DNA from 3 places in the Lactococcus kimchii genome. Region 2 is predicted to be linked to each of the others. Evidence: predicted binding sites of a transcription regulator. Region 2 holds the regulator's gene; each other region holds the start of a gene.
The links. The regulator CtsR, encoded in region 2, represses protease genes until heat stress. The targets are predictions, from matches to a motif close to TTGGTCAAAAAAGGTCAAANA.

Region 1 (4,268 bases), 890 kb from region 2:
ATAATTTAAAGGAGGATGTGGGATTCGAACCCACGCGCGACTCTCATCGCCTGACGGTTTTCAAGACCGTTCCCTTCAGCCGGACTTGGGTAATCCTCCAAATATAGTCCGTACGGGATTCGAACCCGTGTTACCGCCGTGAAAAGGCGGTGTCTTAACCCCTTGACCAACGGACCATATGTTTGTTGTGCTGTCTCAAACAGTACTTTTCTATTATACACTATTTTTATTTTTTGTCAAGAATAAACTATGTTACTCTTTTCAAAGCTTTTAGAAAATAGTGTTTAAAGAAAACATCTCTCTCAATCGACAACTATTTAATTATATCAAAATTATATTTTTTGTCAAGAATAAACTGATTATTCTCCCAAAAAATTTATCTACTCTAGACAATAAGCACTTTTTTCTCATATAAATAAAGAAAAACAGCCTTATTCGGCTGTTTCACTCTCTGTTTGTTCAGAATCTTTTTGTTCATCATCAAAAATATGAATATTTGAGAAGTCGTTAGCATCAGATAATGACTCTTCAAATGTTTTTGGTTCTGGAACTTCTGCTGCCGCTGCTTCATCAGGCATTTTACCTGTTTTAAAGAGTGACATAATTTGTTTCGCATCAAGTGTTTCGTATTTAAGCAATGCCTCTGCAATAGCTTTGTGTTGCTCACGGTGTGTTTCAATTGCTTCTTTAGCACGATCGTAAGCTTCACCGAGAATGCGGCGTACTTCATCATCAATCATCACAGCAGTTGCTTCTGAATAATTCTTGGTTTGACCATAGTCGCGACCAATAAAGACTTGATGGTCTCCTTCATAAGATACCATACCAAGTTTCTTAGACATACCATATTCAGTGACCATTGAACGAGCAATGTGTGTTGCTTTTTCGATGTCGTTTGATGCTCCTGGAGTAGCTACACCAAAGACAATTTCTTCACCAAGTCGTCCACCCATAAGGCTGGCAAGTTGGTCTTGGAGATGGAAATTAGTTGGTTGCATGATTTCTTCATCTGGAAGAGCAAGCATATAACCACCGATGCGTCCACGGGGAACAACGGTAACTTTACGGACAGTAGAACCATTTTCAAGAACGAGTCCAACGATAGCGTGACCTGCTTCGTGGTAAGCCACGATTTCACGTTCGCGCATTGATTGAATGCGGTCTTTCTTAGCTGGACCAGCCATTGCACGGTCCATCCCTTCATCAATGTCAGCCGCGTTGATTTCTTTTTTATTTTGACGGGCAGCAACAAGAGCCGCTTCGTTCAAAATATTTTCCAAATCAGCTCCAACATAACCTGGGGTTTGGGTAGCTACGGTATGAAGATCAACATCACTTCCCAAAGGTTTATTTTTAGCATGGACTTTTAGTACGGCTTCACGTCCCTTAACATCTGGTGCTCCAACCAAAACTTTACGGTCAAAACGCCCTGGACGCAAAAGTGCTGGGTCAAGAACATCTGAACGGTTGGTTGCAGCAATGACAATTACTGAGTTTTCATTATCTTGGAAACCATCCATCTCAACGAGCAATTGGTTGAGGGTTTGTTCACGTTCATCGTTACCACCACCTAAACCAGCACCACGTTGGCGACCTACTGCGTCAATTTCATCAATGAAAATGATTGACGGAGCGGTTTTCTTAGCATTTTCAAAAAGATCACGAACACGTGAAGCACCAACACCGACGAACATTTCGACAAAGTCAGAACCAGAAATGCTATAGAATGGCACGCCTGCCTCCCCTGCGACAGCTTTGGCAAGCAAAGTTTTACCTGTACCTGGAGGGCCTTCAAGAAGTACACCCGCAGGAATACGAGCGCCTAAATCGTGATATTTTTTCGGATTTTTAAGGAAATCAACAACTTCTACAAGCTCTTGTTTTTCTTCTTCAGAACCTGCAACATCGGCAAAACGAACTTTTGATGTTTTACCATCTTGTTGTTTAGCACGAGATTTACCGAAGGACATTGGGTTTCCACCGCCGCCACCGCCGCGATTCATTCCACCCATCATCAACCAAAATACACCGACAAACAGGAGCATTGGGATGATGTATGAAAGAATTTGAACCCACATTCCACTAGATGATGCTTGGATAACGCTAACTTTTACATCGTTATCTTTAGCAGTATTTTGAATTTCTTTAACAATACTATCCGTTGGAATGATATAAGCTTGAAACTGTTTAACTTCTGTTGTTGAGTTACCTAAAAGTGGGAAACTACCTGCATTATCTACTTTTACAGGTTTTTTATACTCACCTGTAACGGTAATCAGGCTATCTGAAGGTTGCATTGTGACTGTTTCAATATCATCGTTGCCAAGTTTAGTCATCAACTGTGAATAGCTGATTTTATCCACATTTGAGTGATTATTGCTGAAGAAGAAATTGAAACCGACAACAACAACAATAGCCAATATCACCCACATCAAGATATTTTTTACAAAATTTCCTTGTCTTGGTTGTTTGTTGTTATTCATATTTTCCTTATCTTTTTATTTATTTGTTATTGATTTTTATCAAATTCTAATGCTAGAAGATTTTCTGATTATTCAATAACAGCTTATTACCTAGTTATAGCATATTTCTAAGTGGATTGCTAATAGTAAGTATTGGTCAAAGATTTTTTCATACTTTAGTCTGAGAAAACTTTCTGTCTACTTTGTTGAGCTAAATTATTTATTGTAAACTTCAGGTTTCAAAACACCTACATATGGAAGATTACGATAGTTTTCATCGTAGTCCAAGCCAAAACCAACAACAAACTCGTTTGGAATTGTGAAGCCAGAATAGTCTGGTTTAATTTCGACAATTCTTCCTTCTGGTTTATCAAGGAGTGTAACGATTTTAACTTTTGCACCACGGTGTTCCAGTAACTCTTTGAGGTATTTCAAAGTCCGACCTGTATCAATAATATCCTCAACAATAAGAATATCACGATCTCTAACCACTGTATCAACATCCAAAATCAATTTTACTTCACCTGATGATTTTGTCCCGCCATGGTAACTTGACACAGTCATGAAGTCTGTTTCCAAATGGCAGTCAATATGCTTGATCAACTCTGCTAGAAATGGAACTGACCCACGAAGAATTCCTAATACTAAGGGATTTTTTCCCTCATAATCTTTAGTTAATATTGCTCCAAGTTCTTTGGATTTTTCAATAATTTCTTTTTCTGAAACCAGTACTTTCTCGATTGTTTTATCAAGATTCTTTTCAAGCATGGTGTATTTCCTCTCTTATACTGGGTTTAACCCATAATATTCTTTTAATTTTACCATTTTTAGCGGCTTTACTCAAATCAGAGCATACCACTCCAACAATTGCATAAAGTCTTTTTTCTACAAAAATGAGTGAGTTTTCCCTTTTTTCCAATGGAATGTGGTTATCAATAAAAAATTTACGTAGTTTTTTGTGGTGTCCATTGATTAAAATTTTATCACCTGGTTGACGTTTTCTAATCTCAATTTCACCTTTTTCTGGTAAGTAAATCTCCATAAAACTTTCATCTCTAGGATTTTCAGTGAGGATGATAAGCTCTTTTTCTAAATTTACTTGCTTTTTTTCAATATAGAACTGTACATCTGTTTTGATGAAATCGAAATCTTTATTGAACGGTTCATGATATTGTTGAGAACGATTGATGATATGGAGCAGCTCAGAAAACTTTTTCTTGCTTATTTTTACTTCTGGAAATTGAGCAAAATAAGCTTGTAAAATAAAGTGTTGCAAGGCTTCTGATTGACTAAGAAATTGTTTTGTTGTTATTTTTTTTCCCAAAATATCAAGCTCTGAAATCTTATCTGAAATAACACACATAGCTTGTTTTATCTCATCAGTCAAGTCCATCATCGCTTCTGAAAAACGAGGGTTTTCTTTAGTCAATTCTGGAATGAGTTGATTGCGTACCCTGTTGCGAAAGTAGGCTGTTCCTTGATTGGTTTGATCTTCAAAAAAATAGGGCGCATCTAACTCTGATTTGTCAAAACTTAATAAAGGTCGAATCAATTCTCCGCTGGCGAATGGTTGTCGTTCAGCAATTCCTTGTAAACTTCTCAAAGGCCTGCCTGTGATTTCTCTCATCAGCACAGTCTCAACAACGTCACCTTTATGATGAGCTGTTACAATTGCTGTGTAGCCATTTTCAATCATTATTTTTTCAAAAAAATGATAGCGAAATTCACGAGCTTTCTTTTCTGTAAACCCTCCTGTAAACTTGTCAACATAAATTGAAACTTCTTTATCTTTAGCAAGCTCTCTCA
Region 2 (4,268 bases):
CTTAGATAAAAATAATCAAACGATGAAAGCCATTGATATTCCAGCAGGCTCCAGTAGCAAGCAGATTGGTGAAATCTTACAGCGCGATGGAATCATCAAAAATGGAATGATTTTCCAGTACTATACAAAATTTAAAAATTACACAGAATTCAAGAGCGGCTATTATAACCTTGCCCCCAATATGAGCTTGTCAACGATTGCCTCAAAATTGGAAAAAGGGGGAACAGAAAAACCAGTTGCTCCGACATTAGGTAAAATTTTGATTCCAGAAGGTTATACTTTGGAGCAAATTTCTAAAGCCATAACAATCAACAGCCAAGAGAAAAAAGCAAAAACACCATTTACAACGGCAGAATTTATGAAAACGGTACAAGACCCAGCTTTCATTGCCAAAATGGCTGCTGCTTATCCTAACCTCTTTGCGAGCTTACCCACAAAAGAATCTGGCGTAAAATACCAGTTAGAAGGCTATCTTTTCCCAGCGACGTATGATTACACCAAATCATCAACGGTTGAGAGCGTCATTGAGAATATGATTGCAGCAATGAATGCCCAATTAACACCTTACTATGATACAATAGCTTCTAAAAATCTTTCTGTAAATGAAGTATTGAGTCTGGCTGCATTAGTTGAAAAAGAAGCCAATAATGATGACGATCGTCGTAATGTATCTGGAACCTTCTTCAATCGTATGAATGCAGGAATGGATTTGGGATCGAATTCAGCTGTTTTATATGCCCAAGGTCAACTTGGTGAAAAAACAACGCTGGAACAAGATGCAACAATTGATACCAATCTTGATTCACCTTACAATCTTTATTTGAATACAGGATTTGGTCCTGGACCGATTGATAGCCCGAGTCTGTCGTCGATTGAAGCAGTGCTCAAGCCAACGGATAATGATTATCTTTACTTTGTTGCCGATGTGACAACAGGAAAAGTTTATTTTGCCCAAACTCTGGATGAGCAAAATGCCAACGTTCAAAAGTATGTTAATGATAAGATTAATAAATAGAAATTTAGATTGATTTTATTACATAAAAAAGTTTAAAAAAAAGGATAAATAAAATGGAAAAAACATTCCCAATGACCAAAGAAGGTCTTGATAAATTAAAAGGCGAACTTGAAAACCTCAAACTCGTAAAACGTCCAGAAGTTATTGACCGCATCAAAGTCGCACGTAGCTACGGTGACCTTTCTGAAAACTCAGAATACGAAGCAGCTAAAGATGAACAAGCTTTCATTGAAGGCCGTATTTCAACAGTTGAAACGATGATTCGCTACGCTGAAATCGTGGATAACGCAAAAATCGCCAAAGACGAAGTTGCGCTCGGTAAAAAAGTGACTTTCATTGAAGAAGGTGAAACGAGCGAAGAATCTTATCAAATCGTTGGTACGGCTGAAGCGGATCCATTCACAGGTAAAATTTCTAACGAATCACCAATTGCTCGTGTTTTGATTGGTAAAAAAGTTGGCGATACTGTAAAAGTTCCTTTGCCTGTCGGTGAAATGACGATTAAAATTGTCAAAGTTGACTAATTTGAAAAAGAATAAAGAAGCCGTTACTGACGGTTTTTTTATTTTACTGACGAAAAAATACGTCAGTAAATTCTCTGCATCAAAAGTACTATCTTTGGTAAAAAAAGACATTTTCGGGTATAATAGTCAGTAATAGTCAAAGTATATTTTTAGAAAAGAAAGGATGAAATGATGCCAGCTCAAAAAAATACATCTGATATTATTGAGGCTTACCTGAGACAGTTGTTGGAAGAAGCACAAGAAATCGAAATCAAACGGGCAGATTTGGCAAATCAATTTGATGTAGTGCCTAGCCAAATCAATTATGTGATTAAGACAAGGTTTACAGCATCAAAAGGTTTTGACGTTGAATCTAAGCGTGGCGGTGGCGGATATATTAAGATTGTGAAGTATCAATATTCAGCGCGCCATGAATTTCTGACCGCTTTGTATCAAAAAATTCCAGCCAATCTCTCAAGCAAGGCGGCTCATGACATCATTCAGCTTCTTTTTGACGAGAAAGTACTGACGGAACGTGAAGGAAATTTACTTTTGTTAGTGATTACTGACGGAATTATTAGCCCCTTTACACGTGCTACAATGATGAAAAGTATCTTAAACAGATTGGATCGTGATGATGAAATTTGAAAAATTAAATTATACCTCAACCATAGAACGAATTTTAGAAAAAGCAACAGAATACGCTTATCAGTACCAATATGGTGCTATTGAGAGCGCCCATCTTTTAGCAGCAATGACCACCGTTTCAGGCTCAATTGCTTACAGCTTGCTTGCTGGAGCAAATGTTGATTCAGCAGATTTATTGATTGATTTGGAAGACTTATCCAGTCATGTCAGCACTGCACGCAAAGATTTGGAATTCTCACCAAGAGCCAAAGAAGTTCTTGAATTAGCAAGAGTTTTAGCCCTCCACAACGAAGCAAAAATTTTGGGAACAGAGCATTTATTATATGCATTGCTTCAAATCGAAGATGGCTTTGCCCTACAATTATTGAAATTACAAAAAATCAATATTGTTTCTCTGCGCAAAGAGCTTGAAAAACGCACTGGTCTGAAGACACCTGAAACGAAAAAGGCAGTCACACCAATGTCCAAGCGTAATCTCTCCAAGCGAGTATCAGCGACAAGTACGACACCAACTTTGGATTCAGTTTCGTCAGATTTGACCGAAGCAGCCCGAGCAGGAAAGCTTGATCCAATGATTGGACGTGAAGCTGAGGTTGATCGTTTGATTCACATTCTCAGTCGCCGAACTAAAAATAATCCTGTTTTGGTTGGTGAACCGGGAGTTGGGAAATCAGCAATTATTGAAGGCTTCGCTCAAAGAATAGTTAAAGGTCAAGTTCCAATCGGTTTGATGAATAGTCGAATCATGGCACTCAATATGGCCACAGTTGTCGCAGGAACCAAATTCCGTGGTGAATTTGAAGATCGTTTGACAGCGATTGTTGAAGAAGTGAGCAGCGATCCCAACGTGATTATCTTTATTGACGAACTTCATACCATCATTGGTGCTGGTGGCGGAATGGATTCTGTCAATGACGCAGCAAATATTTTAAAACCCGCTCTTGCGCGTGGTGATTTCCAAATGGTCGGTGCGACAACCTATCACGAATATCAAAAATATATTGAAAAAGACGAAGCTTTAGAACGTCGCTTGGCAAGAATCAATGTGGATGAACCAAGTGCAGACGAAGCGATTGCTATCTTGCAAGGATTACGTGAAAAATTTGAAGACTATCACCACGTTCTCTTTACTGATGAAGCAATCAAAAGTGCAGTGACGTTAAGCATTCGCTACATGACCAGCCGTCGTCTACCAGATAAAGCAATTGATTTATTAGATGAGGCAGCAGCTTCTGTCAAAATTTCAGTGAAAAATCAAGAAACAAAACGCATCGAACTCGAAGAAGAATTGGAAAAGGCCCAAAAGGACTTATCCGATGCTGTCGTTCAATTGGACATCAAAAAATCGCGAGAAAAAGAAAAAGTAGCCAAGAAACTGGCCGATAAACTTGCTAAATTTTCCGTTCGCTCAGATAAAGCACAAGAAGTGACCGATCAAGCCGTCATTGCTGTTGCTTCCACATTGACAGGTATTCCAATTACCCAAATGACTAAATCAGAAAGTGATCGTTTGATCAATTTGGAAAAAGAATTGCACAAACGTGTCGTCGGGCAAGAAGAAGCAATTTCAGCAGTATCAAGAGCAATTCGACGAGCTCGTTCAGGTGTTTCTGATAACCGTCGTCCAATGGGTTCATTTATGTTTTTAGGCCCTACCGGAGTAGGTAAAACTGAACTTGCAAAAGCACTTGCCGATAGTGTTTTTGGTAGCGAAGATAATATGATTCGGGTCGATATGAGTGAATTTATGGAAAAACATTCCACTTCACGTTTGATTGGAGCACCTCCAGGATATGTCGGTTACGATGAAGGAGGACAGTTAACCGAGCGCGTTCGTAACAAACCCTACTCAGTAGTTCTTCTTGATGAAGTCGAAAAAGCTCACCCCGATGTCTTTAATATTATGTTACAAATTCTTGATGATGGTTTTGTGACGGATACTAAAGGACGCAAAGTTGACTTTAGAAATACTATTATCATTATGACTTCAAACCTTGGTGCAACAGCACTTCGGGATGATAAAACTGTTGGTTTTGGCGCGAAAGATATCACGGCGGACTATGCAGCTATGAAATCAAGAATCCTGGAAGAACTTAAACGCC
Region 3 (4,268 bases), 200 kb from region 2:
TTTTTCACGTTCACCTTCAACCAATTTGGTAATCGGAATACCTGTCATCCGTCCAACCACTTCGGCGATTTGTTCTTCAGTGACTGATTCTTGAACTAAGGATAAATCATCTGATTTTGCTTTTTCTTCAATGGCCTTGAGGTCTTTTTCAAGCTCTGGAATTTTACCATAACGCAGAGCGGCTGCTTTTTCTAAGTCGCCTTCGTTTTGAGCTTCTTCCAATTCGTGGCGGGCGTGTTCTAATTCATTTCGTTTTTCAGAAATGTTGCCCACTTCTTTTTTCTCAGCTTCCCATTGCGCTTTGAGTTGATTATTTTCTTCTCGAAGTTCAGCAATTTCACCACGTATAATTTCAAGACGTTTCTTAGAAGCATCATCTCGTTCTTTTTTGAGGGCCGCTTCTTCAATTTCTAATTGCATCAAGCGACGATTGGCTTGGTCAAGTTCAGTTGGCAGGGAATTCATTTCTACACGAATGGTTGCACTGGCTTCATCGACCAAATCAATGGCTTTGTCAGGCAGGAAACGGTCGGTGATGTAGCGATTTGACAGGGTTGCTGCTGCAACAAGAGCATTATCATGAATGGTCACTCCATGGTGGATTTCAAAACGTTCTTTTAGACCACGCAAGATTGAAATCGTATCTTCAACAGTAGGTTCAGTAACCAATACCTTTTGGAAACGACGTTCAAGTGCTTTATCTGTTTCCATGTATTTACGATATTCATCCAAGGTCGTTGCCCCAATCAAATGGAGTTCACCACGTGCAAGCATTGGTTTTAAAAGGTTCCCAGCGTCCATTGAACCTTCTGTTTTACCTGCACCAACAATCGTATGAAGTTCATCAATAAAGAGGATAATTTGTCCATCTGATTTTTTCACTTCATTAAGGACGGCTTTGAGTCGTTCTTCAAATTCACCACGATATTTCGCTCCTGCAATCAGAGCACCCATATCAAGTGAAAAGATTGTTTTATCTTTCAGATTTTCAGGAACGTCTTTTCGGACAATCCTTTGTGCCAATCCTTCGACAATGGCTGTTTTACCAACCCCAGGTTCACCAATAAGAACGGGATTATTTTTTGTTTTACGAGAAAGCACGCGAATGACATCACGAATTTCTTCATCACGTCCGATGACAGGATCTTGTTTACCTGATTTAACTTGAGCAACGAGATCTACCCCATATTTTTCAAGTGCTTTGTATGTTTCTTCTGCATTTTGACTGGTCACTTTATCACCTCCACGTAATTCTTCAATCGCAGCTTGCGCTTGCGCTTTTGTCAGTCCATGATTGACTAAATATTTAGTCAATGGATTTTGCTTGAGCTCAAAGAGGGCAAGGAGAATAATCTCCGTTGAGAGGTATTCATCGCCCATTTTTTGCGCAATTTTGTCTGCTTCAGTAAAGACTTGGAACAAATCTGGACTTAGGTTTTGGCCATAAGTAATATTTGAACCTTCTACTGAATTAATTTTGTCAATTTCTTTTTCAATTAAATTTGTAAAGTCATCTAGGTCAATCCCTAAATCTTTATAAAAGTTCGCCCCAAAACTATTAGGTTGAACAAAAATTCGCCATAAATGTGGAACTTCAATCACTTGGTGATGACGAACTTGCGCAATTTGTTGCGCTGAACCAAGTGCTTCTTGCATCGTTGTTGTCATTTTTTCGATGTCCATAAAAACACCTCATTTCGATTTCATAGTTAGTAGCGATTATTATCTTTTTCTCACTACATTCTAATTATAACGCATTGGTCAGTATTGGTCAAACTTTTTAACTCATTTTTTTGACTTATTTTCCGTAAAAAAATTACTGACAGCGTCGTCAGTAATTTTTTTTAATTGTTGTGTTAATTCACTTGATTTTACTACCTCTCCTTCTCAAGCGAGGGTTACAAATACTTTTAGGAGGAGGTATGAGAAATAACTCAGCACTAGCACGCTACCAAATAGACGTGAAACTTTTTTTGTAAATCGTGACAAGAGATAAATCACTCCGACAATCACAATGATTAAGAGTAAGTCTACTGTCATGTTCTCTTGGATTGAGAAGGGGTGAATCGTTGATGATACTCCCATAACCAGTAAGATATTAAAAATATTACTTCCTACGCAATTTCCAAGGACGATATCTTTTTCATTTTTTCTCATTGCTACAATACTCGTCACAAGTTCTGGGAGAGAGGTAGCTACTGCAACAATCGTCAAGCCGATTATTGTCTCACTTAATCCAAAATTTTTGGCAATTTGAACACTATTTTCAACAGAAAGCTGTCCTCCGATATAGAGTCCTACAAGTGATAAAACACTCAAAAGCCACAACATCGGAACACTTCTGATTTTTTCAGTCGTTGTATATTCAGTAACTTGGTTACCGTCTCCATCGGTATCAATATCTCCTTCGATATCAATAGAAATCTTCATTGATTTTTTAGAATCTAGGACGACATAAACCATAAAGGCAACAAAACCACCCAAAAGAAGCAAGCCATCAAGTCGGGAAAGTTGATTGTCCCAAAGAATCATTGCTGCAAATAATGCTTGGACAAAAATCAGCATTGGAATTTCTTTTTTTATGGCTGAATCGTTCACTACCAATGGAAATACGAGAGCAGACAGACCAACAATCAAAGTCATATTCGCATAAGAGCTCCCGACAACTGTGCCAAGTCCTAGTTCATTTGTTCCGCTGAGAGCTGAAAGGATTCCAACCACTAACTCTGGGGCACTCGTCCCAAAGGCAACTACTGTAATTCCTATCACAAAACTTGAAACGCCATAATTTCTCGCAATTTTTGAACTGGAATCAATCAAAATATCCGCACTTTTAATAACAAGTACCAGCCCAATAATCAATAATATAATTTCCATATTTTCTCCTTCTCCCTTCAGACAACAAAAAAAGGGCAGAAGGCTTCCTAAGAAGCCTCCCACCCTAAAGCTAGATCGTCTTGAAGCAATTTCTTGCTCAACCGGGATAATTTATTATTTATAACTATTATACCATATTTTCTCAAAATTTTACCCAAAATTTAGAAAAAATCATTGATTATCTAGTAATCATGGTCAGCTCTTTAGCCTCTTTTATTTTATCCGGCTCATTAATGGACTTTCTTTTCCTTGGAGGATTTGATGAATTTCTTCGGCAAATACACTACGTTTGATGGGTCTGTATTTTTTTAAGGTGTGAAAGATTGGGAATTTTAGGAGAGCTTTCAAAAGTTGGGCAGCAAAATAACTGCTTTTTCGTGTGGGGTCATAGATAATTCCTGGAAAAACACAGATGAATCTTGATTTTAGGCGTTCTTTTCCATAATTTTCTACTCTTTTTTTGGCATCCATGTAATCCTTCATGAAACCAGGGGCAGCATTGGCAGAGATGAAAAGGCATTGGTTCTTTTCCAAAAGTAGGGTGTCAATTATCTTTTTCGCTGGTTGAATACTGTTTTTTTCATAACTTGTACCTTTAGCTTTATCTGGAAGTAAGATTCCTACCGCATCAATAACCCAGTCTGACTTTCTCAAAATTTTTTGCCAATCGCCTGCTTCATTTAGATCTGCGACATGATAATGTACTGAAGGGACTAAATTTTCTTTTGATTTTCCCCCTCTTGAAATACTATGTAATTCATATTCTTTAAAGGAGACGAGTGTTTTAAAAATTCCTTGTCCTACAAGTCCAGTCCCGCCAACAATAGTAATAATCATTTTCTTGCCCTCACTTGTTTTTATTTCTTATCCTATCATATTTTGACAAAGTGTTTAAAATGATTGGACTGAGAAAGAGGGTAAAATAAAAACTAGAGAAAATACTCTAGTTTTTTATTTTACGCCATTTTTTGCCAAAGACTCTAGATAATCTTTTTCATAATCGTAGAGTGGCGTTGGATATTCGCCGTCAAAATAAGAGAGACAGAGCTTGTCGTGCCCGATAGCTTCGATAAGTCCCGCTTGGCTGAGGTAAGTCAGACTGTCTGCTCCGATAATCGTTTTGATTTCATTTGTCGTGTGGCTGGCTGCGATGAGTTCGTCACGGTCTTGAATGTCAATGCCATAAAAGCAAGGATATTTGAGGGCGGGACTGGCGATGGCCACATGAACCTCGGCTGCGCCTGCGTCTTTGAGGAGTTTGACAATGCGACGACTGGTTGTCCCACGCACAATACTATCATCCACCATAATGACACGTTTGCCTTCTACAACACCTCGAACAGCACTCAATTTCATGCGAACGCCTTGTTCACGAAGTTCTTGAGTCGGTT

Region 1: a site for CtsR is predicted at 2,606-2,626, ahead of ftsH (ATP-dependent zinc metalloprotease FtsH). Genes of this name have one in related genera too.
Region 3: a site for CtsR is predicted at 1,758-1,778, ahead of clpB (ATP-dependent chaperone ClpB). Genes of this name have one in related genera too.

Annotation. Positions count from the first base shown of each region.
Region 1 is NZ_SDAK01000001.1:1,684,693-1,688,960, reverse strand. It holds tRNA gene EQJ87_RS08380 (tRNA-Ser) at 10-99, opposite strand; tRNA gene EQJ87_RS08375 (tRNA-Glu) at 105-176, opposite strand; gene ftsH (ATP-dependent zinc metalloprotease FtsH) at 432-2,483, opposite strand; gene hpt (hypoxanthine phosphoribosyltransferase) at 2,679-3,230, opposite strand; gene tilS (tRNA lysidine(34) synthetase TilS) at 3,223-4,268, opposite strand, start outside.
Region 2 is NZ_SDAK01000001.1:792,933-797,200, reverse strand. It holds gene mltG (endolytic transglycosylase MltG) at 1-1,015, shown strand, start outside; gene greA (transcription elongation factor GreA) at 1,069-1,539, shown strand; gene EQJ87_RS03890 (CtsR family transcriptional regulator) at 1,711-2,166, shown strand; gene EQJ87_RS03885 (ATP-dependent Clp protease ATP-binding subunit) at 2,156-4,268, shown strand, end outside.
Region 3 is NZ_SDAK01000001.1:993,264-997,531, forward strand. It holds gene clpB (ATP-dependent chaperone ClpB) at 1-1,683, opposite strand, end outside; gene EQJ87_RS04995 (calcium/sodium antiporter) at 1,888-2,877, opposite strand; gene EQJ87_RS05000 (NAD-dependent epimerase/dehydratase family protein) at 3,091-3,714, opposite strand; gene purF (amidophosphoribosyltransferase) at 3,829-4,268, opposite strand, start outside.